Regions from separate parts of the Novosphingobium sp. fls2-241-R2A-195 genome, predicted to be linked through region 2. Evidence: riboswitches for the same ligand, from Rfam matches in the RefSeq annotation. Region 2 holds a riboswitch; each other region holds the start of a gene.
What was found. Region 2 has a riboswitch for cobalamin ahead of QRN25_RS01835 (TonB-dependent receptor domain-containing protein). Riboswitches for the same ligand answer to the same signal wherever they lie in the genome.
Positions count from the first base shown of each region.

Region 1: another riboswitch for cobalamin. It lies ahead of QRN25_RS20150 (HoxN/HupN/NixA family nickel/cobalt transporter); the one in region 2 lies ahead of QRN25_RS01835 (TonB-dependent receptor domain-containing protein).
Region 3: another riboswitch for cobalamin. It lies ahead of QRN25_RS04700 (ferredoxin-like domain-containing protein); the one in region 2 lies ahead of QRN25_RS01835 (TonB-dependent receptor domain-containing protein).
Region 4: another riboswitch for cobalamin. It lies ahead of QRN25_RS04540 (TonB-dependent receptor); the one in region 2 lies ahead of QRN25_RS01835 (TonB-dependent receptor domain-containing protein).

Region 1 covers NZ_JARVRY010000027.1:63,256-70,687, forward strand. The annotation lists gene QRN25_RS20140 (alpha/beta fold hydrolase) at 1-260, shown strand, start outside; gene QRN25_RS20145 (hypothetical protein) at 451-897, shown strand; gene QRN25_RS20150 (HoxN/HupN/NixA family nickel/cobalt transporter) at 1,233-2,285, opposite strand; cobalamin riboswitch at 2,473-2,715, opposite strand; gene QRN25_RS20155 (nuclear transport factor 2 family protein) at 2,784-3,182, opposite strand; gene QRN25_RS20160 (hypothetical protein) at 3,438-3,698, shown strand; gene QRN25_RS20165 (sigma-70 family RNA polymerase sigma factor) at 3,990-4,412, shown strand; gene QRN25_RS20170 (ribonucleotide-diphosphate reductase subunit beta) at 4,625-5,674, shown strand; gene QRN25_RS20175 (hypothetical protein) at 5,841-6,365, shown strand; gene QRN25_RS20180 (MAPEG family protein) at 6,417-6,842, shown strand; gene QRN25_RS20185 (DUF1294 domain-containing protein) at 6,854-7,126, shown strand; gene QRN25_RS20190 (DUF4870 family protein) at 7,236-7,432, opposite strand, start outside.
Region 2 covers NZ_JARVRY010000002.1:220,746-228,177, forward strand. The annotation lists gene QRN25_RS01825 (FecCD family ABC transporter permease) at 1-791, opposite strand, end outside; gene QRN25_RS01830 (ABC transporter substrate-binding protein) at 788-1,801, opposite strand; gene QRN25_RS01835 (TonB-dependent receptor domain-containing protein) at 1,945-3,807, opposite strand; cobalamin riboswitch at 3,914-4,105, opposite strand; gene QRN25_RS01840 (cell wall hydrolase) at 4,393-5,571, shown strand; gene QRN25_RS01845 (hypothetical protein) at 5,722-6,054, shown strand; gene mdh (malate dehydrogenase) at 6,511-7,432, shown strand, end outside.
Region 3 covers NZ_JARVRY010000004.1:383,294-390,725, forward strand. The annotation lists gene cobI (precorrin-2 C(20)-methyltransferase) at 1-592, opposite strand, end outside; gene QRN25_RS04695 (precorrin-8X methylmutase) at 589-1,218, opposite strand; gene QRN25_RS04700 (ferredoxin-like domain-containing protein) at 1,218-2,363, opposite strand; cobalamin riboswitch at 2,544-2,759, opposite strand; gene QRN25_RS04705 (ABC-F family ATP-binding cassette domain-containing protein) at 2,974-4,578, shown strand; gene QRN25_RS04710 (AsmA family protein) at 4,840-6,897, shown strand; partial or broken gene QRN25_RS04715 (cation diffusion facilitator family transporter) at 6,902-7,075, shown strand; gene QRN25_RS04720 (hypothetical protein) at 7,229-7,432, shown strand, end outside.
Region 4 covers NZ_JARVRY010000004.1:342,543-349,974, reverse strand. The annotation lists gene QRN25_RS04550 (TonB-dependent receptor domain-containing protein) at 1-908, shown strand, start outside; gene QRN25_RS04545 (AraC family transcriptional regulator) at 1,089-2,243, opposite strand; cobalamin riboswitch at 2,407-2,649, shown strand; gene QRN25_RS04540 (TonB-dependent receptor) at 2,828-4,954, shown strand; gene QRN25_RS04535 (PepSY-associated transmembrane domain-containing protein) at 4,960-6,456, shown strand; gene QRN25_RS04530 (anti-sigma factor family protein) at 6,534-7,322, opposite strand; gene QRN25_RS04525 (sigma-70 family RNA polymerase sigma factor) at 7,319-7,432, opposite strand, start outside.

The DNA of each region.
Region 1 (7,432 bases), on a different contig from region 2:
TGGGACCATGGATCGATGCCCGGTTGACCGTCCAGCCATGGCGATGCTTCGAGCAGAACCTCGTGCTCACCCGGGAAGCCGCGATGCGCGCCATTCCGGAGAGCCATATCGTCTGCACCTCGACAATATCGGGGCGTGACATGAAGTTACTGACCGAGAGATCTCACGGCAGGATCTGGGATATAGAGACTGGACATGACCTGATGCTTACCGAGCCGGACTGGGTGGCTGATAGACTTGACGCGATAGCGCGGCTCTAGAGGCGGTTTCCCTAAGGGGATTTCCGCAAGGAGTCTGCGCAGCCCTGAATACACGGGTGTTTCACCTAGCCTCTATAAGATGTAACAAGGTGGGACAGCGAATCCGGGCTATATGGAACTGCGTATTGACGCCGGGCCACGTCTGGTGACTGTGGCGCACCCTTCGGACGCGAAAGAAAACGATAAGGCAATGGCAAGTACTTCGAACAATGTCGGCGGCGATCGCGCTTATGCGAGGCGTCTGCGTGACTTCCTCCACGATTGCGCGGGCAGTGCCGCGTGCGAGGAGATCGACCGTATTCGCGAAGCGCTGGCCTTGTTGGACGGCGTCGGCATCGACGGTGCCATACCGCTCGACCGTGTGCGTATCGATGCGATGCTCGAATGCGGCGCGGCGATGAGCGCCGTGCTTGAGATCATCGGCCCGGACATGCCCTTCATGCTGTCGCGCGGCAGTCACGACACCTGCCTTGCGACCGTGGTGCCGCCGGGCGGCTCCGAGGAGGCCATTGCTGAGGGCTCGACGCTTGCGCTGGCGATGCTGGCCGGGCACGTCGCTGCGGTGCTGGCGAAGGGCGAGCGCGCGCCGCATGCCGCTGATGTCCAGTTGGCCTCGACTTCCATCCGCCTTCACTGACAGCCTGAACCGGCAGCCGGGCTGACAGGTTTCCCCGAACTGTCCCGTCAGAAGCCCGGCCGGGAGGGGATGACGACGGGTGCGCCGTCCACTTTGGTGGTGACATAGGCATTGACGACCGAAGGGCCACACCGCGATGCTCGCACGGGCCAACCAGAGCCAGCAGAGCGTCCTCTCGCTGCTGCACTAATAACGCAATGTTATGTAGAGCCTTCCTGTCCCGGAAGATTCGAAAAGGCCGTGGTTCCTCATGGTCCGAGCTTTCTTGCGTTGAAAAAGATCCACTCTCGTTCCCTCCCGCTTGCGGAAGGGAACGAGGGTTGGTCGTTTGCGACCTAGTCGCAGCGGGGTGGGTTGGCCGTTGCCCGCATCTCTACCGTGTCCAGCCCGCCCCAACGGAACACGGCCCAGCTCAGTAACCAGCACATCACGAACAGGCCGATGATCAGGAATCCCAGCGTGTTGAACTGCTCCGAAAGCGAGGCCGCCCCGGACCATACGCCGCCCTCCAGCCCGAATTTCTCCGACAGCAGCGCGGCGGTCTGGATCGAGCCGATCACCAGCGCCACCATGGCGGAGATGGCCGTGATGACGATGTTGTAGTAGAGCTTGCGGATCGGCTTGACGAAGGCCCACTCGTAGGCCCCCAGCATGATGACGCCGTCGGCGGTATCGACCAGCGCCATGCCAACTGCGAACAGCGCCGGGAATACAAGTACCGAGCCCAACGAAATCCCGTCTGCCGCATGGGCGCCGGACAGACCGAGGATGGCGACTTCGGTGGCGGTGTCGAAACCGAGGCCGAACAGGAAACCGAGCGGCGCCATGTGCCAGGCATGGCGCACCAGCCGGAACACGGGGCGCAGGATTCGCGCGATCAGCCCGCGCCCGGCGAGCAGCATGTCAAGGTCTTCCTCGGCATAGGTCCCGCCGCGCCGTACTTCGACGAAGCGCTGCCAGACCCCGCGCAGGATCGCGAGGTTCATGATCGCGATCAGGAACAGGAAGGTCGCCGAAATGATCGTGGCGATCACCCCGCCCGAGCGGCCGAACGCCTCGAAATCATCGAGAGTGCCTGCTGCCAGCGCGATGGTAGTCGCGGCGATCAGGACAATGGCGGAATGGCCGAGCGCGAACCACAGGCCCACGGTGATCGGGCGCTGGCCCTCCTGCATCAGCTTGCGAGTGACGTTGTCGATGGCGGCGATGTGGTCGGCGTCGACGGCGTGGCGCAGGCCGAGGCTCCAGGCGAGGAGGGCGGTGCCCAGCATCACCGGGCTGGCGTGGAACAGGCTGAAGGCCCAGCCCCAAACGAGGAGGTTGGCGGCGGCAAGTATGGAAAAGAGCACAGTTATCCGGCTCTTTAGAGGGGTTTTCGCAGGCGACATCGGCGTCATGATCCGTCTTCGCGTCGGCGACCTGACGGGGGACTGCCGCGCCGTCGGCGCGGTCGGCACGGGAGGCCCCGGACGGACGCGGCAGCGCCCGGCGTACCTCGCGCCGATGCGGCCCCCGCCGCACGTTGCGTCGCTCAGACGGACAGTTCCGTGCCGCGGCCATCCCCTGGACCAAGGCAAGAGCGACCGGACGCAGGCAGGTCTCCTGGCTCGCGGGTCATCGCTTGATGCATGGCCTTCCCGTGGCCTCGCATGTCGCAGCGTCCGGCCCAGTGGCTGCCGGTGTCCACCTTCGGGGCACCGGCCTATGCATCGTGCTCGCCACTTACAGTTGCAGGGACAGCCCCGGATTTGGATGAGAACATCCTCACCGCGTTCCCTTTTAAGCCCCTTGCGGGGCACCGGCGCGATCTTTGTCGAAAGGCTCGGGATGAGCGCTTCGACGCGGCTTTCCTAATCGCGCGGCCGTCCCGCCGCAAGAGGCGCGCGCTATTCGGCGATGTTCATGGCGTAAATGCGCCGGGCGAAGCGCCAGCGCCCGCCGTGGCGGACGAGTTCGTCGTCGTAGCGGGCGGCGAATTTCATCACCTTGCCTTCGATCCGGGCGATTTCGCGCACGTGGCAGCGGCCCTTGGCAGTGTCGCCCGAAACCTGGATCGCGCCGGGCATGGCGAAAAAGACCATCGCCTCCATCGTGGCGAACAGATCGTCCCAGGTGCGGGAGAGGGCCTCGTGGCCCCGGACTTCGGCGTGGCTGGTGATCCACTCGGCATCGGGCGCCCAGCAATCGAGCCACTGCGCCTTGTCGATCCGCGATGCGGCGTCGGCGTACGTCTCCATCAGTTCGCGGATGGCGGCGCGGTCCTCGGCGGGGCCGGTGAATTGCATGAGGCTCTCCCTTTTGCGGGGAGGGTGTGGTGATGCGGGAGGCGAAGCAAGGGGAGGGGCATCGCGGTGGCAATGGATGCGTTTGGGCTCGGGGCTTCGACAAGCTCAGCCTGAGCGGGTTTGGAGGTTTGCGCTACTGCCGCTCACCCTGAGCTTGTCGAAGCCCCAGCAGTCAGTCGCACCTCCTCAATCCATCACCGACACCGAAATCCGCCGGTTCCTCGGGTCATGCGGGTCGGTGGGGATTAGCGCTTCGTGGTCGGCCGCGCCCTCGATGCGGTGGAAGCGGTCTTCGGCGATGCCGTCGTGCATTCCCTGCCGCTGGCACTAGTGGTGGAGCCCAGCACTTCGCGCGCTCGCCGCGCTGCTGTGCCTGGTCCCCTCGATCTCCGAATGCCTGCGGCGCAGCCGATCGAAGTGATCGACGAGATCGGCTGCGCCGGCCGGCCCCATGATGCGATGGGCCTTTCCGCCCCCGTTGAAGAAAGCGCCTCCGAAGAAAGTTGGGTCGCATGAATATCGACCAGATGTCCTTTTCCGCCCGCAGCGCTAACGAGGGCAACGTGGCCGACCGGGTTCGCCGCCTCCTGCCGATGGTTAAGCGGTAAGCCTGGTACGTCCACGGCATCGGGCCGCCCGGAGAGGATCTAGCGCAGTTGGGCCTGGCGGCCCTCACCGAATGCGTGCAGATGCACGACCTTCAGACCGAGGACGGCTTCGCCGCCTACGCCAAGATGCGGGTGAGGGGGGCGATGTTGGACCTCGTGCGCCGCGCCGGGCACGCGCGGGACGTCCGAGCGACGCCGCATGCTGGCCGACAAAGAGACGCAGCTCCGGGGCTGGCTCGGCCGCGATCCGAGGCCCGACGAACTGGCACAGGCGATGGGCATTGGCGAGTGCGAATTGGTTTCGCTGCAGGACGCCGCCCGCCCGATGCGCTTCGAGCCGATTGACAAGGTCTATTCCGATCAGTCGATGACCTGCGCCACGGAAACGCCTGACAGCTTCGCGATGCTGGTCGATGTCGAGATGCGCGGCGCGGTCATCGCGGCGATCACCGACCCGCCGGATCGGCTCAAGCTGATCGTGCAGCTCTACTTCGTCGAGGAACTGAACCTAGCTGAGATCGCCGAGGTCTTGCAAGTTTCGATCCCGCGTGTGCACCAGCTGAAAGCGCAGGCGATCGACAAGCTGGGAGAGAGCCTGAAAGGCGTCGCCGAAGTCCTCTGACCGGCACAATCCGGGGATTCGGACGAGGGCGGCGAAATTAATCGCACCCACAACCCCTTGGGGCTGCACTTTTTCCTTGCCCCCACATATTCCTGTGGGAAGATGATTCACGCACTCGATTTGCGCGCGATCTTGCCTATCTCTGGCCTTTCCGCCCAAGCGTGAAAGCGTTGTGGGTGAACGCAATTTCAGACGATCCACCGGAGCCGCCCATGTCCCTTCTCGAAGCCCGCAAGACCTACAAGCCCTTCGAATATCCCTGGGCTTACGACTACTGGAAGATCCAGCAGCAGGTCCACTGGCTGCCCGAGGAAGTGCCTCTGGGCGAGGACTGCCGCGACTGGGTGCAGAACATCTCGGAGCATGAACGCAACCTGCTCACCCAGATCTTCCGCTTCTTCACGCAGGCCGACGTGGAAGTGCAGGACTGCTACCACGAGAAGTACGCGCGCGTCTTCAAGCCGACCGAGATCAAGATGATGCTCACCGCCTTCTCCAACATGGAGACGGTGCACATCGCCGCCTATTCGCACCTGCTCGACACCATCGGCATGCCCGAGAGCGAGTACGGCGCGTTCCTTGAGTATTCGGAACTCAAGGACAAGCACGACTACCTGCAGAAGTTCGGCGTCGACAACGACGAGGACATCGCCCGCACCCTGGCGATGTTCGGCGGCTTCACCGAGGGCGTGCAGCTGTTCGCCAGCTTCGCGATGCTGATGAACTTCCCGCGTTTCAACAAGATGAAGGGCATGGGCCAGATCGTCTCGTGGTCGGTGCGCGACGAATCGCTGCACTGCGAAGGCATCATCAAGCTGTTCCACGCCTTCTGCGAAGAGCGTGGCTGCCTCACCAAGGCGGTGAAGGACGATATCGCCGACCAGTGCCAGACCACGATCCGTCTCGAGGACAACTTCATCGACCTCGCCTTCGAGCTGGGTCCGGTGCCGGGCATGACGCCCAAGGATATCAAGAAGTACATCCGCTATATCGCCGATTGGCGCCTCGGCCAGCTGGGCATGAAGCCGATCTACCTGATCGAGGACCATCCGCTGCCCTGGCTGCAGCCGCTGCTCAACGGCGTCGAGCACGCCAACTTCTTCGAGACGCGCTCCACGGAATATTCGAAGGGCGCGACGCGCGGCGACTGGAACACCGTGTGGGCCAACTTCGACTCGCGCAAGAAGGTGCGCGCGAACGACGAGCCGCTGGTGGACGACGGTTCCGAGCCCGGCCTGTTCGGCGAAGTGGCGGCGGAGTAAGTCGTATCGGATCGGGAATGGGGGCAATTTTTCCTCCATTTCCGCCGGACTGGGGCTCATTTCTCGTATTCTGCCGGATGTTTCCGGCCTCCCGCAGCGGGTAGCTCTTGGCAACCGGCGTGCTTCATGCGCATTTCTCCTGAGAATTCTGTCCGGAGAAACGGTCTTGCCCCGTACCATGCTGCTGCTGAGCGCGCTTGCGCTCGCTCCTGCAATCACCGCCCCGCCGGCGCTCGCCCAGACGTCGGCCCCCGTCTCCGCCGACAGCAAGGCGGGCAAGCGCGCCCTGCTTGACGAGAACGCGGTCACCGTGCGCAATGTGTCCCGCGAAGAACTTGTCCACGGACTTCCGCTCGTCGATGACGACGGCTTCGCCATCGGCACCGTCGAACGCCTCGCCGGTAATGAAGTGGTCCTCTCGGACGGGACGGCCGAGTACCGTGTGCCGTTCACGCAAGTCTATGCCTTCAGCAAGGACGGCGCCGATCATTACGCCAGCCGCACCCCGAAATCCCGGCTCAAGCCCGAACCGATCGTCGCCTCCGCTCCGCCTCCGCCGCCGACCGATGCCGACGAGGACTGGGAGAAGCTGGGCCCCGAGGGTGGTCCGCTCCCGGACGAACAGGACGAACCGGAGGCCGCTGCGCCTGCGGACGTGGCGCCGGATACGGCTGCAACGCCCGGCAACTGACCGGGCGATACCCGCTCCCTTACGCGGAACCATCATGAAGGAGGCCGCCGCATGTCCCATAACCCGACCCTGATTTTCCTGCCGATGCTGGTGGTGGTCGCGCTGACGTTCGTGGCTTTCGTGCGCATGGCGGTCGCCCGCACCGGTATCATCAAGTCGATGGATCCCGACTACTACCGCGCGCACATCGGCCCGCCCGAGCCCGAAAGCGCCCGCGCGGCGGTGCGGCACTATGACAACCTGTTCGAACTGCCGACGCTGTTCTACGCCGCCTGCCTCACCGCTTTCGTGGTGGCGGTCGTGGGACGCTGGACGCTGATCTTCGCCTGGGGCTACGTCGCCGCGCGGGTGGTGCAGAGCCTGATTCACATGACCTACAATAACCCGGCGCACCGGGGCGGGGCCTTCGTTCTGGGCATGCTGTTCACGCTCGCCTTGTGGATCAACCTTGCGGTGTCGATCTTCGCCCGCCTGTGATCGGCCTGAATTTGACGGACGTTCTGTGGGTGCTGGCGGCGGGGCTCAACCTCGTCGCCTTCGCTGCTTTCGGCATCGACAAGGCCCGCGCGCGGCAGGGAGAGCGGCGTATCCCGGAAGCGCGGCTGCTGCTTCTGGCGCTCGCGGGCGGGACGCCCGGCGCTTATGCCGGGCGCCGGGCCTTCCGGCACAAGACGCGCAAGCAACCCTTCGTCGCTCAGCTCCACACCATCGCCGCGGTGCAGGCGGCGGGTCTGGCGTACCTTGCGTATCTTGCCTTTTGAGAAGGCGCCGCCCGCAACCGCCTCATAAAATCGTCATTGCGAGCGTAGCGAAGCAATCCAGGGCGGAGTTCAACAGCCTTGGACTCGCAACGACGGATGGGTCTGAATTCTAGACCAGCCAGCTGCCCGGATTGGGCATCGGCACCTGCTTCTGCGCGTTGAGGATGCTCATCACGCAGCGCACGATCACAAGCACCGACACGGCGATGAGGATCGGGATGCCGATCAGCACCAGCGTCAGGATCGTGCCCACGACCATGCCGAGGAAGAACAGCCAGAACGTGCGGATCGCATATTCGTAGTGCG
Region 2 (7,432 bases):
GACGGCCGCCGGTCGGTCAGCGGCCGGACGAGATGGGGCACCATCAGTCCGACGAAGCCGATCACACCCGCCACCGCGACCGCCGCGCCCACCGTCAGGCCCACGCCCGCGATCATCAGCGCCTGTTGTCGCCTCGGCTCGAAGCCCAGCGAACGCGCCGCCGCCTCGCCCAGCGTGAGCGCGTCGAGCCCCCGCCCGGCCGCCAGCAACACTCCGAGTCCCAGCAGCGTCAGCGGCCCGGCAATGACGACCTCGCGCCACGAACGGTCGGCCAGCGCGCCCATCAGCCAGGTCACGATCTCGCTCATCGCGAACGGCGTGGGCGAAAGGCTGATCGCAAGGCTCGTCAGCGCCCCCGCCAGGCTAGAGATCATCAGCCCCGCCATCGTGAACAGTGCGACGCCCGCCTCACGCCCCGCGATCAACGCCAGCAGCGCCATCGCCCCGCCGGCGCCGACGAGAGCGAAGACCGGCAGCAGCCAGACCGACGCGGCATAGCCGGTCCAGAAGCTCAGCACCGCACCCAGCGCCGCGCCCGGCGCGATGCCGAACAGGCCCGGATCGGCGAGCGGATTGCGCAAGTAGCCCTGCATCGCCGCCCCCGCCCCGCCAAGTCCGGCGCCGACGATCAGCGCCAGCAACGCGCGCGGCAGGCGCAAGTACAGCAGGATAACCGAGGCATTGTGTGTGTCGGACGCAAAGGGATCGATCCACACTCGCCCCGCCAGCAGCGACAGCGGCACGGCGAGCGCGAGCAGGACGACGAGGATCGGAATCAGGCGGCGGTTCATGGATGAAGGTCTGCCGTTGTGCCGGGTGCTTCGACAAGCTCAGCATGAGCGGAGCTTGTGCGATTCCCCTCATCCCCGCTCACCCTGAGCTTGTCGAAGGGCCCGAGATGACCTCGGGACCTGGGGTTATCGAGAGATCGCCGCACTTGCGCGAACCGGGCCAGTGCCTTGGGCACGGTCGGCCCGCCGCACCAGATCAGCGAACGGTCGAGCGGCGCGCGGATCATGCCACGGACTTTGGCGAGAGCGGGATGACGCAGCATCCGGTCCTCCTCCCCGGCGGGCGAACCCACGGTGAAGACCACGCGCGGCGGATCGGCCACCACGCGTTCCAGCGGCAGGTAATCGGCCTGAGCAAGCCCGCGCGCGGCAGCGGCATTGGCAAACCCGGCGCGGCGCATGAGATCGGCGATCAGCGTGTGGTCACCCGCGACGATGCCCCCGGATTCCCACAGCAGCGCCTGCACCGGCCGCACGCCGGTCGGCGGCTTGGCACGGGCGACGGCGGCCTCCATCCGCCCGGCCAGTTCCTCCCCTTCCGAACGATTGCCCGCCAGCTTCGCCAGCCGCCGCACTTGCGCGAGCGCTTCGGGAAGGTCGGCGGGAAGCGGCTCGAGCACGACCTCCAGCCCCATGTCGCGCAGGGCCTGCGCGGTGGCCGGCGGCGTGTAGCTGCTCGCCACCACCACGTCAGGTTCGAGCGCGACGACATCCTCCACCGCATCCGACACTTCGGCGAACTGCGCGGCGCGGGCGAGATCCATCGAACTGGCCGAGGGATCGTGGCTATAGTGGGAGATCGCCAGCAGCTGCCCCGGCGACGTCACCTCCGCCAGCACCGCGTCGGTGCAGGGGTTGAGCGAAACGATGCGCGGCCGCACCGATCCCTCGACCGGCGGGTCCGACCACGGCTGGCAGGCGGCGAGCGTCAGGAGCAGCGCGGTAACGACAAGCCACCCGAAGCCCGCTTGCGCTCCCCCTCCGCCGTCATTGCGAGCGCAGCGAAGCAATCCAGGGCCGCGCAAACCTCCCTGGATTGCTTCGCTGCGCTCGCAATGACGAGGGGTCAGGGAACCATTGCAAGGAGGGCGGTCCACGGCCAGCGGTCCCGGAACAAGTCCGGGACGACGCCTGCCGGGAACCGCCCCTTGGCTCACATCTTCACGCGGATGCCGGCATAGGCCGAGCGGCCGGGCGTGCCGTACGTGCGCACCACTTCGTAATGCTCGTCGAACAGGTTCTCGACGCGGCCATAGACCTCGACATTGTGCGTCACCGCGAAGGCGCCGCGCAGGCCCACGACTACGTTGCCACCAACGTACTGCGTGTTCGCGGTATCGTCGTAGCGCCCGCCGCCGACCCGCAGGTCCGCGCCCAGCTTCAGACCGACCGCCCACGCCTTGTCGATGCTGGCGTAGAGATTGCTCTTGGGACGACGCGCCAGCTGCGCGCCGGTGTCCTCGTTGACGGCGTCGAGGTAGGTATAGGCGAGGTTCACGTCGAAGCCCTGCCAGTCGGTCACCTGCATCCCCAGTTCCACACCCTGCGCCCGCGAGCGGCCGACGTTGTAGTAATTGAAGTTCGCAAGGTCGTAGTCGATCAGGTTCTTCGTCTTGCGATCGAAGTAGGTCAGCGTGAAGCGACCGGTCCCTTCGGCGAAAGGCTGCTCGATGCCGACATCCCAGCTCTTCGACGTCTCGGGATCGAGCGCGCGGAAGCCCGCGTTGGTGTAGAGCTGGTAGAGCGAGGGCGCCTTGAAACCCTCGCCGTAGCTGGCCCGCAGGACCGGGGCGCTGTCGCCGCCGCCGATCACCCAGGCGCCGTTGGCAGCGAAGGTCGTGCGGTCGCCGAAGTCCGAGTTGTCGTCGTAGCGCAGGCCGCCGTTCAACGTCAGGCCGGCGAACGGACGCAGCGTCAGGTTGCCGAACAGGCTGTCGATGGTGGTCGAATCCTTCGAGCCGTAATTGTCGTCGAACTTCTGCTTCTCGGTCTCGCCGCCGACCAGTACGCTGGCCTGCTCGATGGGCGCGAAGCTGACCTGGCCCTCGAAGCGCTCGGTGCGGCCGTTGGTGGTGTAGGGGCCGAACACCGCGTCGTCGGAGATGCGGCGCGTGTCGTTGATGCCATAGCCGACGCGCGCGTTCAGCCGCCCGTCGAGGCCCGCATAGCGCAGGTTCGCATAGCCCAGCGTATCGCGCTTCATCCCGACGTTGAGGGCATCGGCGCCGGTGTTGTCGTAGTCGTAGTTCGCCTTGGTATAGAACCCGCCCGCATCGGCCGAGAGGCCGGGCGCGAACTCGATCGAGGCGCGGGCATTGGCGCTCTTGCTCTCGAAGCCGTCCTTCTCGGTGGCGCCGCGGCGCTCGTTGAAGGCCGAGAAGCCGTCGCCCTTGAGCCAGTTTCCGCCCAGCGTCAGCCCGACCGGGCCGACGAGACCCGCCGCCGAGACACTCGCCTGTTTGCGGTCGCGCCAGCCATATTCGGCCTGGCCGCGCGCGGTCCACTGTTCGGTCGGGCGGGCGGTGATGAAGTTGATGACGCCGCCCACCGCGCGGCTGCCCCACAGCACGCCCGAGGACCCGCGCACGACCTCGACGCGGTCGAACTGGCCGATCGGCAGCGCGCCGAAGTCGAAGCCGCCGCCGACGTCGCCGGGATCGTTGATGCGCACACCGTCGATCAGCACCAGCGACTGCGCGTTCTCGGCACCGCGCACGAAAACGCTCGCGGGCTGGCCGAAACCGCCCGACTGCACGGTCGAGATGCCGGGGATGCGGGCAAGCACGTCAGTGGCGGTGGTCGCCTGCGTGCGCTCGATCTGGTCGCGGGTGACGACGCTGACGGACTGGCCGACCTGTGTGATCGGGGTCGGCTCACGGGTCGCGGTGACGGTGATGTCGGTGCGCGCCATCGCACGGTCGCCCGCCGCCATTTGCTCGCCGATCGCAACCGCGTCCTGTGCCAGCGCAGGCGTACTCACCGCAAGCGCGGTGCCGAGCAGAAACAGATACTTCATATGTCCTCCGAACCTTTGAACGTGCTTGTGCCGTTCACGGCGGAGGCATGCGCGCCTTCCTCATCGCGCGTCACACTCGCTGCATCCGGAAGAACCCCGTCCGGCTGCGGAACGACCGTCTCGGGCAGGTCTCCTGGCTCCCGGATCGTCAGTCGCGCCATCCGCCTTCCCGGCCCTCATACGGGCCAGTGGCATGGTGGAGGCGGCCTCCCCGGTCACAGTTGCGGGGGCAGCGCCGGTATTCGCACCCGGCTTCCCTCTTAGGCCCTTGCGGGCAACCCATGACGTAACCGCGCGGATAGTGCGGCATACAGGGGTTGGCAAGCGTTCGTCGTCCCGGACTTGATCCGGGGCCGGTGGCGGTCTTTAGGCTCGAGCCATGGGCAAGGCGCCACGCCGCAAGGACAGCCGTTCACGGCCAGCGGTCCCGGATCAAGTCCGGGACGACAGGGCGCAGCCAAATCTTAAGCCCTTATGCGTACAGAGCGTGGCTGTACCGCAACGGGACGGCCCGGAATGCCCGGATGCGCGCGCACCGGACACAGGCTAGGCCGGTGCTGCCGAATTGCGGCCGAAAGGAACCGAGTGAGCCCTGCCCCTTCCATTCCCGGACCAGACGCCGCCCCGGCGCCGGTGATGGATTCGCAAGGCGCTCCGTTCGAACGCCCGCGCGATTTCGTCGGCCGCTACCCGCGCCGCGCCCGCGGTGTCGGGCACCGCCCGGTCGTCCTGCGCCGCCGCTGGACCTTTGCAGTGACCGCGCTCGCCGCCGTCGCCCTTCCCGCCTTCGCCGCGCCGGAAGGCTGGGACAGCTTCGCCATCGCCGACGCCGCCCCGCAAGGCGCCGAAGCACTGCCCATGCCGTTCGAGCAGGCGGGCGCCAGCTTCCCCGGCTCGGCCTTCTATTACCTCGAAGCCGAGAAGGCCCCGCTTCAGGTCGGCGAAGGCATCCGCTCCGACGCCGACGACAGCGTCTCGGGCCCGCTGGCTACCGCGCGGCCGATCTACATCGACAACTCCGGCGTCGACCGCACCCGCGCGCTGCAGTGCATGACCGCCGCGATCTACTACGAAGCCGCGAGCGAGCCCGACGCGGGCCAGCGCGCGGTGGCGCAGGTCGTGCTCAACCGCATGGCCCACCCGGCTTATCCCAAGACCGTCTGCGGCGTCGTCTACGAGGGGTCGGAACGTTCGACCGGCTGCCAGTTCTCGTTCACCTGCGACGGCTCGCTCGCCCGCCGCCCGCAGCGCATGTTCTGGGACCGCGCCGAAAACGTCGCGCGCCAGGCGCTGGCAGGCTACGTCTACACGCCGATCGGCCTCGCCACGCATTATCATACTGTCCAGGTGCACCCCTACTGGGCGCCGAGCCTGCAATACCTTTCCACCATCGGCGCGCACCGCTTCTACGCGCTGCGCGGCGCGGCGGGCAGCGCGGCGACGTTCCGTTTCGCCTACCTCGGCGGCGAGCCGATGGCCGCTCCGCACCGCCATGACGACAGCGCCGATGCCGCCGCTGCAGCAGCGGCGCTCGACCCGCTCGCCGTCCAGCGCGCATTCGGCACGGCCCAGCCCGCGAAGGCGGAGCCGGTCGCGCAGGCAACCAGCCCGACCACGCCCATCCAGCCCAGCCCCGCCTATTCCAGCGAAGTGCAGCAGCGCGGCGGGGATTCGCTCTATACCGCCCGGAATCTGCCGGGTTCGCAGGGCATCAAGGCCGAGTACGCAAACTCCGGCCGCTGGATCACCCAGCCCGCAAATTGAAGATAATCGATTGCAACGGAGGCACCCGGGGAATGTCCCTAGGTGGTATCGTCAAGACTTGAGAAACCACGTCCCTGCATGATGGGTTCATCGCTGCCGGGGTAGAGGGTTGATCCGTCGACACCCACCAAGAAGAGAGACTATCCGCCCATGACCATCCGCTTCGCCGCCGCCATGAACGGGACGATGCCGGCCATTGCCGGAGTGCTCTGCACCGGCGCGCCGCTGGGCGCGGTCAACGACAATGCGGGAACGCGCCCATCCCTGCGCACCGTTGCCAAGGCGACCGCCATCGACGCAGGTATCGCCGAGGCCCTCATGCATTTCGCCCGGCACGGCCTCGCCGCCGCCGAGCAGGCCCGCATAGAGGCCGAAGCCGCCCACGATCGCGGCGACACGAGCGCGCGCGCCCGCTGGCTCGGCATCTGCCGCCACCTCGACCGCCGCATGGCCGCCGCTCTGGCAAAGCGCCTCGCGAGTTGAACGCTTAATCCTCCCTGTCGCGAAGCGATGGGGAGGTGGCAGTCGCGAAGCGACTGACGGAGGGGTGGGTTGCAATCCCCCTCCACCACCGACTACGTCGGCGGTCCCCCTCCCCATCGCTTCGCGACAGGGAGGATGAGAGTTTCGACGAGTCGCACCCAAAGCGACTTGCGCTCGCCATATCCCCGTTCGATACCATCCCCAGCGCCGCTAAACCCTTTCGCAACATTGCCGACAGGTGAACAAACAGGCGATTTCCGCCATTTCACCCCCTTTATTGCAATTGCGAACTATTATCAGATAAAAGCTGATGCAAAGACCCCTTTGCCGGTTGCAATGGTCTTCCAAGGGGCGTAGGGCCGCCCTCGCAAACACCGGCACCTGCCATTTGCGGGATTAGCGCAGGCCGCCTTGAAGTCCGAGAAATCCCGCCCTCGGGAAGGACACGAACGGATCATGGCTCGTAAGAAGATTGCCCTTATCGGCGCCGGCAACATCGGCGGTACGCTGGCGCACCTCGCGGCGCAGAAGGAACTGGGCGACATCGTCCTGTTCGACGTCGCTGAAGGTCTCCCGCAGGGCAAGGCTCTCGATCTCTCGCAGTGTGGTCCGGTCGAAGGCTTCGACGCCAAGATCACCGGCACCAACGACTATGCCGACATTGCCGGCGCCGACGTCATCATCGTCACCGCCGGTGTCGCCCGCAAGCCCGGCATGAGCCGCGACGACCTGCTCGGCATCAACCTCAAGGTGATGAAGTCGGTCGGCGAAGGCATCGCCGCCAACGCACCCGACGCTTTCGTGATCTGCATCACCAACCCGCTCGACGCGATGGTCTGGGCGCTGCGCGAATTCTCGGGCCTGCCGCACAACAAGGTCGTCGGCATGGCCGGCGTTCTGGACTCGGCCCGCTTCTCGACCTTCCTGGCATGGGAATTCGGCGTCTCGATCCGCGACGTGAACACCTTCGTGCTCGGTGGCCACGGCGACACCATGGTCCCGGTCGTGCAGTACTCGACCGTCAACGGCATCCCGGTTCCGGACCTCATCAAGATGGGCCGCACCACGCAGGAAAAGATCGACGCGATCGTGCAGCGCACCCGTTCGGGCGGCGGCGAGATCGTCGGCCTGCTGAAGACCGGCTCGGCGTTCTACGCACCGGCCGCCTCGGGCATCGCCATGGCCGAAGCCTACCTGGGCGACCAGAAGCGCATCCTGCCCGTCGCGGCTTATGTCGATGGCCAGTACGGCGTTGACGGCCTCTACGTCGGCGTGCCCGCAGTCATCGGCGCGAACGGCGTGGAGGAAGTCGTCGAGATCGAACTGGACGAGGAAGCCAAGGGCAACCTCCAGGTCTCGGTCGACGCGGTCAAGGAAT
Region 3 (7,432 bases), on a different contig from region 2:
CCACGGCGCGGCGCAGCTTGGGCAGGTTGCGGCCGATCTTCATGACCACCAGCGCGTCGGTATCGCGGATGCGCCGCGCCAGCTCCGCTTCGGGCAGAGTGGCCATCGCCACCGTCAGCACGTCATCCCCCCACGTGATCGGCAGGCCGGTGGCGTTCCATGCACCCGCCATGCCGGTGATGCCGGGCACGACCTCCACAGGCGCTTGGCCCGCAAGGCGGCTGTGGAGGTGCATGAACGACCCGTAGAAGAACGGATCACCCTCGCACAGCACCACCACATCCTCGCCGGTGCGGGTGGCGTCCAGCAGCCGCTCGGTGCATCCGGCGTAGAACTCGGAGAGGCAGGCGTTGTAGCCCGGATCGGACAGCGGGATTTCGGTGGTCACCGGATATTCCATCGCGATCTCGACCGCATCGGCGCGCAGCAGGTCCTGCGCGATGCGCCGGGCGTGGCCGGAGCGACCCTTCTTGCGGAAATAGGCGATCTGCCGCGTGCCGCGCACCAGCCGGTCCGCACGCACGCTCATGAGGTCGGCCGCGCCGGGGCCAAGGCCGACGCCGTGGATCGTGCCATGATCCGGCGCGCTCATTCGGCACGGCTCGCAAGGGCGTTGATGGCCGCCACCGTGATGGCACTGCCGCCGAGGCGCCCCTCGACGATGCAGCAGGGGACCGGCGCCGCCTCCCACAGCGCGTCCTTGGACTCGGCCGCTCCCACAAAGCCCACCGGACAGCCGATGATCGCCGCCGGGCGCGGGCAGGCCGGGTCCTGCAGCATGTCGAGGAGGTGGAACAGCGCCGTGGGGGCGTTGCCGATCGCCACCACCGCACCTGCCAGATGCGGCCGCCACAGCTCCAGCGCGGCGGCGGAGCGGGTATTGCCCATGGTACGGGCGAGGTCCGGTACCTGGCTGTCGTTGAGGGTGCAGATCACCCGGTTGTCTGCGGGCAGGCGCGCGCGGGTCACGCCCTCGGACACCATGCGCGCATCGCACAGGATCGGCGCACCGGCGACCAGCGCATCGCGCGCTGCCGCCGCGAAACCGTGCGAGAAGCGGATATGCGCTTCGAGGCCCACCATGCCCGCCGCATGGATCATGCGCACCGCGACCGGCTCCTCCTCGGCCCCGAAGCGCACGAGATCGGCCTCGGCGCGGATGATAGCGAAGGACTGGCGATAGATCGCGGCGCCGTCCTTCTCGTAGGCATGCGGCATCAGGAAGCTCCAAGGCGGGCGAGAATGTCGGCGCTGTCCAGCCCTCGGCACAGCGGCTGCGCATCGGCGCGGGCGCCGAAGACAAGGTCGTAGCGTCCGCCGCGGCCGGTCACGGTCACGTCGGCGGGCAGCGAAGAGGCGCAGCCCTTGGCGCACCCGGACACATGCAGACGGCCCGGCACGAGGGGGGCAAGCCGCCGGGCCAGATCGCGGGTTTCCACGCTGGCCTGCGGGCAAGCGGGGGCACCGGGGCAGGCATCCACCCGCAGCAGCGGATCGGCGGGATCGGTCACGAGACCGGGAACATCGGTCGAGCAGCCCCCTTCGACGAGCAGCACGCGCCAGGGCGTCAGGCGCACTCCGGTGACGCCGGGGCTTCGCATCAGGTCCAGCAATGTCTTCGCCTCGATGCCCCCGAACGGCAAACCACAGGCGATCCCGTCCCGCCGCCGGCCGGGCGCGATGGGCGGTTGAGGCGGGGCGGGCCGGGCACCATCGCAGGCCAAGGCGGGCAGCGGAGCGTGGTGCCGGGCCATCCGCCGCGCCTTCGCGCCGCCGCTTTCGACGAACCACCGCGCGAGCGCCAGCAGGGCATCGACCTCGCCGCCGACCGTCAGCTTCACGCCCTCGGCTCGCCCGTCGGCGCGCAGCATCAGCGGGCCGTCGAGGGTGCGTTCGATCCGAAAGTCGCCCGGCTCGCGCGCCAGCACCGGCGCCTCGCCCGCATCGATGACGAAGCCGACCTTGCCCGGCAGCTGCGGAAATCCCGCCAGCCGGTCGCGCAGTTCGTCGGCGATGCGCGCGGTGTCGTCGCCCGCACGCCAGTCCGGTGCAGCGAGGATGTTGCGGTGGCTCTCCCGCTCGCCGTCACCATCGACGAGACCGAGCGCGCACAGATGCTCCAGCAGGACCGGCCAGTGCACCTCGCTTACCCCGCGAATCTGGAAGTTGGCGCGCCGCGTCAAGTCGATCAGGCCATTGCCATAGGCCAGCGCGGCCTCGCCCAAGGCAACCGCCTGGGCGGCGCTCATCCGGCCGAGGTGCGGCTTGACCCGCACCAGCAGTCCATCTCCGGCCATCATCGGACGCCAGGCGTTGGGGCACCAGCCCCGTATCACGCCCTCTTCCTGCAGGCTCACAGCCATCCCACCCCGCGCGCCGGGCCGAACCTGAGGATGGGGCTTACCGGCCACAGCCGACCGACGCGGGCCGACGGGCGGGCGCAACAGGCGCCCGGCGACACGCGCGCGTGCAGCCCCAGCCGCACCGCTTCGTCGCCCAGACGGAAGAACAACCGTGCCGTGACCATCCCCTGGACCAAGGCAAGAGCGACCAGTGCGCCGGCAGGTCTCCTGGCTCGCGGGTCACAGCTTGATGCACGCCTTCCCGGACCTTTAAGGCCCAGTGGCTGCCCCTCGAAAGGGCGAGTGCATCGCGCTACCCGCTTACAGTTGCAGGGACAGCCGCGGATTTGGGAGCAAGCCCCCGCACCGCATTCCCGATTAAGCCCCGTCAGGGGCACCGGCGCGATCATGTTCGAAGAACGGAGTTTCCCCACCCTTCGAGCGCTGCGCCTTACAGCGACTTTGCAGGAGGGTAAACTCCTGTTCGCCAGGATTGATCGTCATCGAATCAGTCGATTGCGATCGGTGCCCGCAGCGACTATATCCACTGCACCCCTGACGGAGTGTGTAATCATGAACTTGTCCCTGACCGCATCGCCTACCCGCCTTGCCGCCAAGGAAACCTGTGTTCATGCCTGCCTCCATTTCCATTTCCAAACTCACCTGGCCCGCGCCTGACGGCCGCCGCGTTCTTGATGACCTGACCCTCGATTTCAGCAAGGAACGCGCCGGCCTTGTCGGACGCAACGGCATTGGCAAATCGACGCTGCTGAGCCTCATCTGCGGCGACCTGTCGCCGTCCAGAGGAACCGTTCGCGTTCAGGGCACAGTGGGATTGCTACGGCAGGCTGTACAGGCATCGGCCGACGGCACCGTGGCGCATCTGCTCGGAATCGCCGATGCACTCGCGGTTCTTCGCGGCGCCGAAGCCGGCACCGCGACGTTGGACGAACTGGTCGAGGCCGACTGGACCGTGGAAACCCGCGCAGCCGACGCACTGGCCTGCCTAGGGCTGCCGATACCGCTCGATACGCCGCTCGGCTGCCTGTCGGGCGGACAGAGGACACGCGCGGCGCTGGCGGGATTGCATTTCACCCAGCCGGATTTTCTGCTGCTTGATGAGCCGACGAACAACCTTGACGCAGAGGGCAGAGCGGCCGTCATCGATATGCTGGCGCACTGGCGTGCAGGCGCCATCGTCGTGAGCCATGACCGCGAATTGCTCGACGCCATGGACTCGATCATCGAACTTACCTCGCTGGGGGCCGCGCGTTATGGTGGCAACTGGAGTGATTACTGCGCACGCAAGGCCGTTGAACTCGCTGCCGCCGAGCATGATCTCGCATCGGCCGAGCACCATCGGGCGCAAGTGACCCGCAAGACGCAAATAACCGCAGAGCGTCAGCAGCGGCGCGATGCAGCGGGAAATCGCCAGGCCGGTCGTGGCGGCATGCCGCGTATCCTGCTCGGGGCCCGCCGCGAGCAGGCGGAAAACAGCGGCGGAGAAAACAGACGCCTCGCCGAACGGCAGCGCAGCGAGGCGGAACTCGCTGTGAAACGGGCAAGGGCGCGGATCGAAATATTCCAGCCCATCTCGGTTCAGATCGCGACGACAGGCCTTAACCCGTCTCGCGATGTTCTTACGCTCGAGCATGTCTCCGCAGGATACGAGGATGGGGCATCGATATTACGCGACATGTCACTGCGCATCGTCGGACCCGAACGGGTTGCGATAACCGGAGCGAATGGCAGCGGCAAATCGACTTTGCTGCGGGTCATCATCGGCGAACTTACCCCGTCGTCAGGGCGAGCGGAATGCCACGTTCCCCGTAGGCTACTCGATCAGCAGGCCACCATCCTGCACAAGGAACAGACCATCGCTGAGAACTTCTCGCGACTAAACGAGGGGGTGGACAATAATGCATGTCGCGCGGCGCTGGCTCGTTTCGGCTTCAGGGCAGCAGCAGCCGACAAGGCCGTCCACGCCCTGAGCGGAGGTCAGATCCTGCGCGCCGGCCTTGCCTGCATCTTGGGCAACCCTGCTCCGCCGCCGCTCCTTATCCTCGACGAGCCGACGAACCATCTCGACCTCGAATCGATCGCTGCGATCGAAGCCGGATTGATGGCCTACGATGGCGCGTTAATCGTGGTCAGTCACGATCGACGATTTTTGGATCGAATTCGCATTACGCAGACGGTCGAACTGGAAACTGGCGGCTGGATCCGCTCGACATGAGCATTGACCGAGAGGCCGCAGACTGAACCGAGCAATGCCGTGCGCCCGATCTTGGTCGCCAAAACAAGGCCTAGCCCCGGAACATTACGCAGCTATCGCTATTCACCATGCGCGGTCGGCGGCTGGGTCATTGCGCCGGGCGGGCATCACTTCATGGAAACGCCGATCGGAGACCAGGTAATCGCCTAAGCCCTGCCGTGAAGCCGTCCCGGCGACGGTAACACCTGAAACCAAAACCCACGCTCAAGCGATGTGGACCTTATGGAACCGCCAGCCGCATCTCAACCGCCTGCGACGATATCTTTCGCCAGACGACGGCGGCGCTGGCGCATCGCGCGGAATGTCCTGCTTGCCATTCTCACCGCGATCTTCGCTGTCTGGTTGCTTCTGTTCATAACCAAGGGACGGTTCCTCAGACACCCCTTCGAAAGCATCGCCAGTTCGCTAAGCGATCGCACGGTCAAGGTCGGCGGCAACTTCCAGCTCTATTTCGCCCCGCTGCGGATCAAGTTCGTGGCCGAGGAGTTGGCCGTATCCAACCCGCAATGGGCAAAGGAAAACACCCTTTTCGCCGCCCGGCGCATCGAAGCCAGGATCGCCCCGCTTTCGCTGCTTTTGGGGCATCGCCATGTCTATGCACTCGATCTCGATCGGGGCGTCATCAATCTGGAATGGGATGCCGGCCACAGGCGCAATACCTGGACTTTCGCAACGAGCGGGGAAGGCAAGCCTTTCGAAATGCCACGCATCGACAGGGCCAACATTACCGGCACGCAGATCCATTACATCGACCCGCAGATGCCGCTCCTCGCCAACCTCACCATTGATCCGATCGCGGCTACGGATACGCGGATCGGCAAGGCAGTGGGGCTGAAAGGCAGCGGCACTTTTCGCACTACGCCATTTCGCCTGACGGCTGAACTGCTGTCCCCCGATGCCAGTCTTTCCGGAGCAGAGAACCGACTACAGGCGCGCGCATGGGCGGCCAATAGCGTCATCGACGTTTCCGGCACCCTGCCCGCCCTCACAGAGTTCGAGGACGTTCCCTTGAAAGTCGCGGCCAAAGGGCGGGACTTGTCCGACCTAATGGCGGTGATTGATGTCGTCATTCCGCAGACACGCCGCTATGCGCTCGAGGCGCAGCTTGTGAAGGACGCGCAGACCTATCGTTTCACAGGGATGACGGGAACTTTTGGCCAATCCGACCTGTCGGGCCGCTTCACCGTGACCAATGCGCAGCGACTGAGGCTGGACGCCGCGCTGGAAACCCGGCGCCTCGACATTGTCGATGCGGCCCCATTTATCGGTTACAACCCCGATGTCGTAGCTTCGCAGGGCGCGATGGCTGCCGCTGCACAGACAGGAGCAGGAGCCCGCCGCATCCTTCCCGACGCAGAACTGCCGGTTGCGATGATGCAACGCTTCGATGCCGGTCTCGACTGGAAAATCGGCGTGGTCCGATCGAAGAACGTGCCCGTCTCGAACATCGCGCTGAAACTGTCGCTGGACAGGGGGCGACTGGCGCTGTCGCCGCTGACATTCTCCATGGCGCGCGGCGACGTGGCCTCGGACTTCGTGATCGACACCCGCCAGCGGCCCTCCGCGATCCGTTACGATATCCGTCTGGCCTCGACGCCGATGGGCCGCCTGCTGGCGGGTTATGGTCTCGCCGATTCCGGTACTACCGGCACTATTCGCGGCAGGATCGAACTGGACGGAAGAGGTGACACGATCCACGATTCGCTGGCGACGTCATCGGGCCGGATCGCCTTTGTCATGCCGCAGGGCACGCTGTGGACGCAGAATGCGCAACTCGCCGAACTGGACCTCGGAACCTTCGTCTCCAAGATGTTTCAGGGCAAACTGAAGAAACCGATCGAGGTCAATTGCGGCCTGCTGGCCTTCACCGTCCGAGGTGGAACCGCCGCGGCCGACCCGATCCTGATCGACACCAGCAAGAACGTGGTGATCGGCCGCGGGGGCTTCAGTTTCGCGACCGAGGCGGTGGACATGGCTTTCCGTGCCGACGGCAAGAAGTTCAGCCTGTTCTCCGGCCAGTCTCCCGTTGGCCTGGGTGGTCATTTCTCGGAACCGAAACTGCAGGTGATCAGCCCGCAACTTGTCGGCCGTGCCGGGGCCGGACTTGGCCTTGCCGTGCTTACCACCCCAGTTGCCGGATTGCTGGCATTCGTCGACCCCGGTGATGCGAAGTCAACCGCTTGCGGCCCTGTTCTTGCGGGAGCAAATGCAAGCGCCCAGCGCACTTCCAACGGCAAGCCGCGTGACGATGTCAGCAATGGTTCAACCAAAAAGAATTAGCGCCATGGCCAAGACATCCGGTGTCTTTCGAGACAAAATCGTGATTTACGGTGCGCTGGCAGCAAGCCTTCGAATCGCGATCGCAAAGTTCGTCGCAGCCGGGATCCGCGGCTCATCGGCGATGGCCACCGAAAGCGTTCATTCGCTAATGGACAGCGGGAACCAGCTTCTGCTTCTCTAAGATCAGCGCCGCTGACATTCCGATGTATGAAAGCATCGCCCATATTCGCGAGCCTCACCCGATCTAGCTTGAATCGCCATTCATCACCAGAAAGCAATGGCCGCAAGGTAGAGCGATTACGAACGCCTCGAACTCGACGTGCCCGGTCGATTGATCCTCGACGATAGTGGGTTGATGCTCGATGCCGCGCTCGCCGGGATGGGGTTGGGCTATCTGGCTGAGCAGACCATTACGCCGCTCATCAAGGACGGGCAACTGATCCAGATGCTGGTGGACTGGATGCCGCAGGAGGCGCCGCTTTGCCTATACTATTCCGGCCGTCGCCATGTTCCCGCCAAATTTGCGTGCGTTCAT
Region 4 (7,432 bases), on a different contig from region 2:
AGGCGTTCGCCAACATCACCGTGAAGTTCGCCCCCAGGCTTGCGCTGGAGGCGGGCATGGCGGTGGAATTCTCGCGCATCCGCGTTTCGGGCGAGGCGGCGCAGGAGCAGAGCCTGTCTTACCTCAAGCCTTCGGCGGCACTGGTGTGGTCGCCGTCGGGGAGCACGCAGCTGCGGCTCGGGGTGCGCAGGACCGTCGACCAGCTCGATTTCGCCGACTTCGCGGCTTCGGTCAACCAGGCCGACGGGCGGCCGCTGGGCGGCAATTCGGGGCTGCGGCCCGCCCGTGTGACGCGCGCCCTGGCCCGCCTCGACCACCGCTGGGGCAAGGGCGGGGCGATCGCGGTGGAGGCCTACCACCAGTGGCACACCGGATTGCTCGGCTATCTTGTTCTCGATAGCGGGGACCAGGCGCTCGGCACCATCGGCGATGCGCGGCAATGGGGTGTGAGCGTGCAGGGGACATTGCCTCTCGACGCGGTGCTGCGCGGTGCGCGGCTGACCCTTGACGGCACCTGGCGTGGTTCGCGGCTGAGCGATCCGATAACCGGCAAGCACCGGGCGATGGACGACATTGCCGGGCAGAGCGTGACTGCCGAGTTCCGCCATGACGTGCCGGCCCTCAAGTCGTCATGGGGTGTCAACTGGACCGCGCCCGAAGAAGCCGACGTCTTCTACACCGGCGAAGTCCTGCGCGCGCGGAGCCATGCGCGCTGGGGTGGCTATATCGAGACCACGGCGCTGGCCGGGTTCAAGACGACGCTCACGGCCAAGGCGATCAACGGGCAGGATAGTTCCCGGTGGCGCCGCTTCTATTCACCGAGCCGTGCGGGTGCCTACACCGGAAGCGAGGAAAGGAACCAAAAGCAAGGGGTGATCGTGTCGATGGCTGTGGTTCGGGCTTTCTGAGTGTCTGTTCGAGAAACCGCTGAAGACGAGTTTCGAAGCACTGGCAATGTCTTGACGGGAGTTTCTCAAGTGAAATCCGGAAGGACGCATACGACCGCGAGTTTGCCAAGCGTCTCGTGACGGGTGCCCAAGGTCAGGGTGCGCCCCGCGCCCGCTGGTTCGCTGTGGGATCGCTTTTGCCTATGAGGACAAGATACTGCCTTTTTCCTGGAGGCGGCGTGTGCTGCGCATACTTGTGGGAGACTGGCCGAACCATCGTTGGCAGCGGCGGGAGAACACCGCTTGTTCGGCGAAGCCGAGCTTTTCGGAGATCCCCCGGAAATCGAGGTCGGTCTGTTGCAGGTAGTAGAGCGTCAGATCGCGGCGCACCCCGTCCTTGACGTCCTGAAAGCTGGTGCCCTCCTCCTTCAGCCGGCGGCGCAAGGTACGATGGTGGATGTTCAGTGCACGCGCGACTTCAACGCTGGCACAGTCCCCCTGCGCCAGCCTGCGAATGATAAGGCCGCGCACTTCCGCGTCAAAAGGTAGACTTCGTTTGGGAAAGTGCTTCTCAATGTAGGCGGCCAAGTCACTATGGACTTGGGTGTTCTGGCTGAGGATCGGACTGGCGAGATCCCTGTCCGAGAACGTGATCCCGTCGGACGGCTCCCCGAAAAGCACCTCGCAGCCGAAATAGCGACGATAGTCGGCGAGCGGAGAGAGCGGCTCGTGTCGGAAATGTACGCAGCGAGCGCGGGCATAGCCGCCGGTCATCTCCATCGCCTCGACATGACCGATCAAAAGGATCTGCTCGATGGCCTGGATACGCTCGGCACTGTTTTCGAACAGCAGTTCATGGCCGGCGAATATGGTGCCCTCGGCAGCATGCGGCCGCAGCCATACGCGCGCTGCGCGGCTGTGTGCGCTGATGTGCTCGCTTGCAAAGCGCAGGGCATCGCCGAACGTCCTCGAACTGCGCATCGTATTGCCCAGCGGCCCGAAGATCGCTCCGCCGCGTTGCCGCAGAGCCAGCCGCATTCCGAAATCCCGGCAGTCCAGCCGGTGCGCCGCAACGGTCAGGAGCCGGATCGCCTCGGGATATGTGAGCGCAACGGCGTCGTCGCGAAAATCCTGGGCGGAAATCCCGGCGAACCGCAACAGTTCGCCGGGATTTCCGCCAAGCGAGCTGACCAGTTCCGGAAAATGCCGGAGAAGCGGGATGTTGAGCCGTGCAAATTCCACATCGGCAGGCAATGGCATCGGCAGGTCCTTGGCATCGCAAGGGAAGGCGCGGTTATCGGAGCTTACGGCCGCGCCGTCCATCTCCTGGACAATGGCTGCATCGCCTGTCCGCATCGGTCAAGTCGGTGTACGAGATCTTGCGGCAAGAGTGCCAAAGATCGCACGAGCGTAGCGCGACCTTGCAAGGACAAGGAAGGGCGGAAGCACGCGTCGTACGGCGATGCTTGCCAGCGCCACTTCCTTCGCGTAGGGCGGCTCCCGTCTCTCGAGGTTCGGGAGGCCATGATCGCGTTGGTGCTCCCGTAAGGGGGCTTAAAAGGGAACGCGGTGAGGGGGCTCGCGCCCCTGAATCCGAGGCTGTCCCTGCAACTGTGAGCGGTGAGCGCGATGCATATCGCGGCAGGCCAAAGTGCCCTGTCGCAGCCACTGGGCCGGACGCTAACTCCTGCGAGGCCTGGGAAGGCCGTGCATCGTGCGATGACCCGCAAGCCAGGAGACCTGCCAGCGTCCGGTCGCTCTTGCCCTTGGTCCAGGGGATGGCCGAGGCACGGTGAAATCCGTCTGAGCGACGCATGTGCGGCGGGGGCCGCATCGACCCAAGCGACGGCGCCGGGGGCGTCGTGTCGTCGCGTGGGCCGACCGTTCGCGCGGACGCCCTCGTCAGACGTCGATGACGCCGGACAGGGTTTGTTTCTCACATGACGATTTCCCAATATGCGCTGTGCGCCGCGACCGCTTTCGCAGCGCTTTCCTCATCCGTGTTTTCCTCGGCCGCGCGCGCAGACGAGGCCGATCCGACAGAGACCATCCTGGTAACGGGCCTGCGTGCCGAAACCAGCCTCGATACGAAGAGCAGCGGCAGCCGCCTCGGCCTCACGGTTTTTGAAACTCCGGCAAGTATCGAGGTGCTGGACGGTGATGCGATCCGGGCGCGTGGTGACCTTTCCATCCAGGAAGCGGTCAGCCGCGCGACCGGTCTGACCTTCCAGGGTTCTCCGGGCAACGGGAATACGGCGATGGCCGCGCGCGGTTTCTCGGGGCAGGGGTCGGTGCAGTTGCTGGTGGACGGCACGCGCCTGTTCGTGGCCTCGGGCACGCTGACCTTCCCGGTCGATCCCTGGACGGTGGAGCGGATCGACGTGTTACGCGGGCCGAGTTCGGTCATATCAGGCGAGGGCGCGATCGGCGGCGCGGTCAATGTCATCATGAAGAAGCCGTCGACCGACCGCAGCATCATGCAGGCCCGCGTGGCCTACGGCTCGGACAACGCGATGCAGATCGCGGGTGATGCTGGCGGGCCCGTGGGAGGAGGTCTGTCCTATCGTGTCGCAGCCAGCTTCACACGCTCGGATGGCTGGCTCGACCGCAACAGCGACAACCGCAACCTCGCCATCTCCGGCGCGCTGCGCTGGGACGCCAGCCCGACGTTGAGCTTCACGCTGGCTTCCGACTACGGCGACGTCGAGATGTTGCCCTATTTCGGCAGTCCGCTGAACAACGGCAAGTTCGACAGGCGCTTCCGTTTCATCAACTTCAACATCACCGGCAGCGAGGATCATTTCCGGGACAACTGGACACGTCTGACGACCGAGTGGCAGGCATCGGATGCGATTTCGCTGCGCAACGTGGCCTATTACCTTAGTTCGGATCGCGACTGGCTCAACGCCGAAAGTTATCGCTATTCCGCAACGACCGGGCTGGTGACGCGCAGTGACTACCTGAACATCGTCCACCGTCAGGACCAGATCGGCGATCGCGGCGACCTCACCTTGCGTACTCCGCTGGGTGGGGGTGTGGAGAACAGCCTGCTCGTCGGCTTCGACGTCAACCGGGTCAAGTTCCGCCACATCAACAACTCGCCTTATGGCGGCAGTTCCGTGGTCGATCCGTTCGACTTTGAACCCGGCGGCTTCATCACGCCGGTGCCCACCACGCTCGGTTTCCGCACCCTGACCACGCAGTATTCGGTGTTCATGGAAGACCAACTCCAACTGCGTGACTGGGCCTCGCTGGTCGGAGGTTTCCGGCAGGACTGGTACGATCTGGAGCGCATCGACGCGCGTACGCCGGCGAACGGCTTCAAGCGGAAGTATCACAGTACTTCGGGCCGCTTTGGGCTGGTCCTGAACCCTGCGGTCGATACTGCGCTTTACGGCTCGTTCACAGTCGGCACCGACCCGATCAGCGCGCTTATCACGACTTCGAACGCGCAGAAGGACTTTGGCCTTTCGCCCGCACGCCAGTTCGAAGTCGGCGTCAAGCAGCGCTTCCTTGAAGGGCGCGGCTCCGCCTCCATTGCGCTGTTCGACATCGAGAAGCGGCGTCTTCTTACCCCGGACCCGGAGAACCGTCTTATTACCCAGCAGGTTGGCAAGCGGACTTCACGCGGTGTCGAGGCGACGCTGGCAGTGCAATTGACCGACGCCTTCGGGATCGAGGCCAATGGCACCATCCTCAAGGCCCGTTTCAAGGAATTCGGCGAGGTGGTGAACGGCGTCGTGATCGACCGCGCCGGGAACACGCCGCCCGGGATACCGACTAAGACTGCCAATATCTCGGCGAACTGGCGCTTCCTGGAGCCGTTGCAGGCCCGTGTCTCCGCCCGCTTCGTCGCGCCGCGATGGACAGATAACGCCAACACCTTGCGCGTGCCGGGCTACGAGGTGGTCGATCTCGGCTTGCGCTGGACGATCAGCGAAAAGCTGGCGATCGACGGGCGGATCAGCAATGTCTTCGACAAGATCTACCCGATCGGCAGCAATTCTTCGCAATGGCTGCTCGGCGCGCCCCGGCGCTTCGATGTCCGCTTGGATATGAGCCTGTAAGGGCGATGGCGCACGCCTTGGTAAAGAGGGGCCTCAAGGCCAGCCTGCGGTGGCTGTACTGGCTTCACCGCTGGCTGGGCATCGCGGTCTGCCTGATGTTTCTCCTGTGGTTCGTTTCGGGCGTGGTCATGATGTACGTGCCCTACCCGTCGCTGACCGAGGAGGAGCGGCTTGCAGGGCTGGCTCCGATCGACTGGAGCCGGGTGAGGATCAGTCCGACCGAGGCGCTTCGCCGCGCCGGACAGCAGGGGTTTCCCGCGGAACTTCGCCTCGATATGGCGGCGGGAGAGCCCGCTTGGCGTATCCGGGACAAGCAGCGGCGGATCGCCTTGTCGGCTTTGGACGGGCGGCGCCTTTCCGCACCGGATGCTGCCTCTGCGATAGCGGCGGCGCGGCGCTTCGCGGGCGCCGCGCCGATCACCCGTGTGGAGCGTATTCACGACGATCAATGGACCGTCGCACAAGGGTTCAAGTGGGCGAGACCGTTGTGGAAGGTCTCGCTGGGAGATGCTCGGGGTACCCAGATCTACGTCTCCTCCACCAGCGGAGAGCCGGTTCAGAACACGGACGCCCGTGAAAGGGCATGGAACTGGGTGGGCGCGGTGCCGCACTGGCTATACCTCACCGCCATCCGCCGCGACGGATCTTTGTGGCGACAGGTGGTGCTGTGGACGTCCGGTCCGGCCGTGGTCCTCGGTATTACCGGCATGTGGGTCGGTATCCTGCGTCTCAGGCTGCGCCGGCGCTACAGGAATGGGGCGATAACACTCTATCGAGGCTGGATGAAATGGCACCATCTGACCGGACTGGCCGGAGGGATCTTCGCCATTACCTGGATGTTCAGTGGATGGCTTTCGGTCAGCCCTTTCGACTGGTTCGCGCGCAATGGGCCGTCGGGGGGTGCCGCCCTCTATGCGGCGCACGCGAGTGCGGACTTTCCTGTGCTGGATGGCGGCAGGCTTGCCGCCCGCGCACCTCAGGCCCGGGAAGCGCGGCTGGCCTGGGTCGGCGGCCGCCCGGTGGTCACGCTGACGGTGAAGACCGGGCACTCGATGATCGCCACCCCGGATGGCCGGGCATTGCGTTTCACGCAAGCCGAACTGGTCGCCAATGCCCGGCGCCTGATGCCGGGTACGCCGGTCAGGAATGTTGTCGTCCTGCAGAAGCCGGACCTTTACTGGTACTCCCACCGGCACGAACGCACCCTGCCGGTTGTTCGCGTCATCTTCGGCGATGCGGAGCGGACATGGACGACCATTGACCCGCGTGGAGGGTCACTGTTGAGCCAGCAGAACGCGAGTGGACGCAGTTACCGATGGTTTTTCAACGCGCTGCATGATTTCGATCTACCATTCCTGCTCGCCAACCGTTTCCTGCGCGAGCCATTGATGTGGTTGCTCTCGGCACTTGGGATCATCATGTCGCTGTCGGGGATCGTTATCGGTTGGAACCATCTTGTGAGGCGCCGTCGCCGAAAAGCAGCGCGACAGGCGATAGCGTGATCCTGACCGTCGTGGTCTCTCGGAGAAGAAGCAGGCCTGCGTCCAGAGCCGGGGGGCAGGCGGTGTGCTTGAGAGGGTTACTTGTTCCACTTTTCCCTGCGCGCTGCTCGTTCCTGCGCGGCATCAAGCGGCTCGCCAATGGCCATGGTTTGCGCCGCAGCCATGAGTTCGCCTGCGGCGGATCCGGCCTGACGGTACGCACCGCGTTCGGGCGCTCCGTTCGCAACGGTGCGCTGCAGGATCCAGCCCTGGGCGTCCTTGCAGGCGATACCTGAACTGGCCCCGGCATCGTAGACGCGGCAATAGTTGCCGTCCTCGCGGCGGAAGCTGGTCAGGATGCGTAGCTTGCCGGGTTCGTTGGCGGAGGCCAGCTTTTCGTCGAGGCCCTTTGCCAGCATGCCCGAGGCGACGAGAGCACCGCCCGAGGTGACACTGGCGCCGTCGTCGGCAACGCGCATCCCGAAAAACAGGCCGAGCACGAGCGAGGCGGCGATAGCCGCTCCCGTACCCCACCAGCGGGGCAGGGTCAGGCGAGGAGGCCGGGCGGCGCGGACCTGATCGTCACGACGCGCGCGTGCGGCGGCGAAATCGAGGACGCGCGCCGGTTCATGCTGCTTCGTGTCGGTCATGTCGCGCTCGGCATCCTCCGCCGCAGCGGCTGCGATCATCTGTGTCAGGCTTTCCGGCACCGGCTCAACCGCGACGGGATCGAGGTGGCCGCGCAACAGTGCGCGAAGGCGCTGCTGCGCCTCCAGCCGCGACGCCAGTGCGGGGTCGCCGGCAATCGCGGCGGCCACCCGTTGCGCCTCTGCGCCGGTGAGTTCGCCATCGACATAGGCAGTGAATTCATCATCGCTCACGGTCATGCGATTTCTCCCAGTTCGCGCAACAGTGCTTCACGCCCTCGGCCGAGGCGCGAGGTGAGCGTACCCTGGGGCACGCCGATGATTTCCGCCGCTTCCTTGTAGGCGAAGCC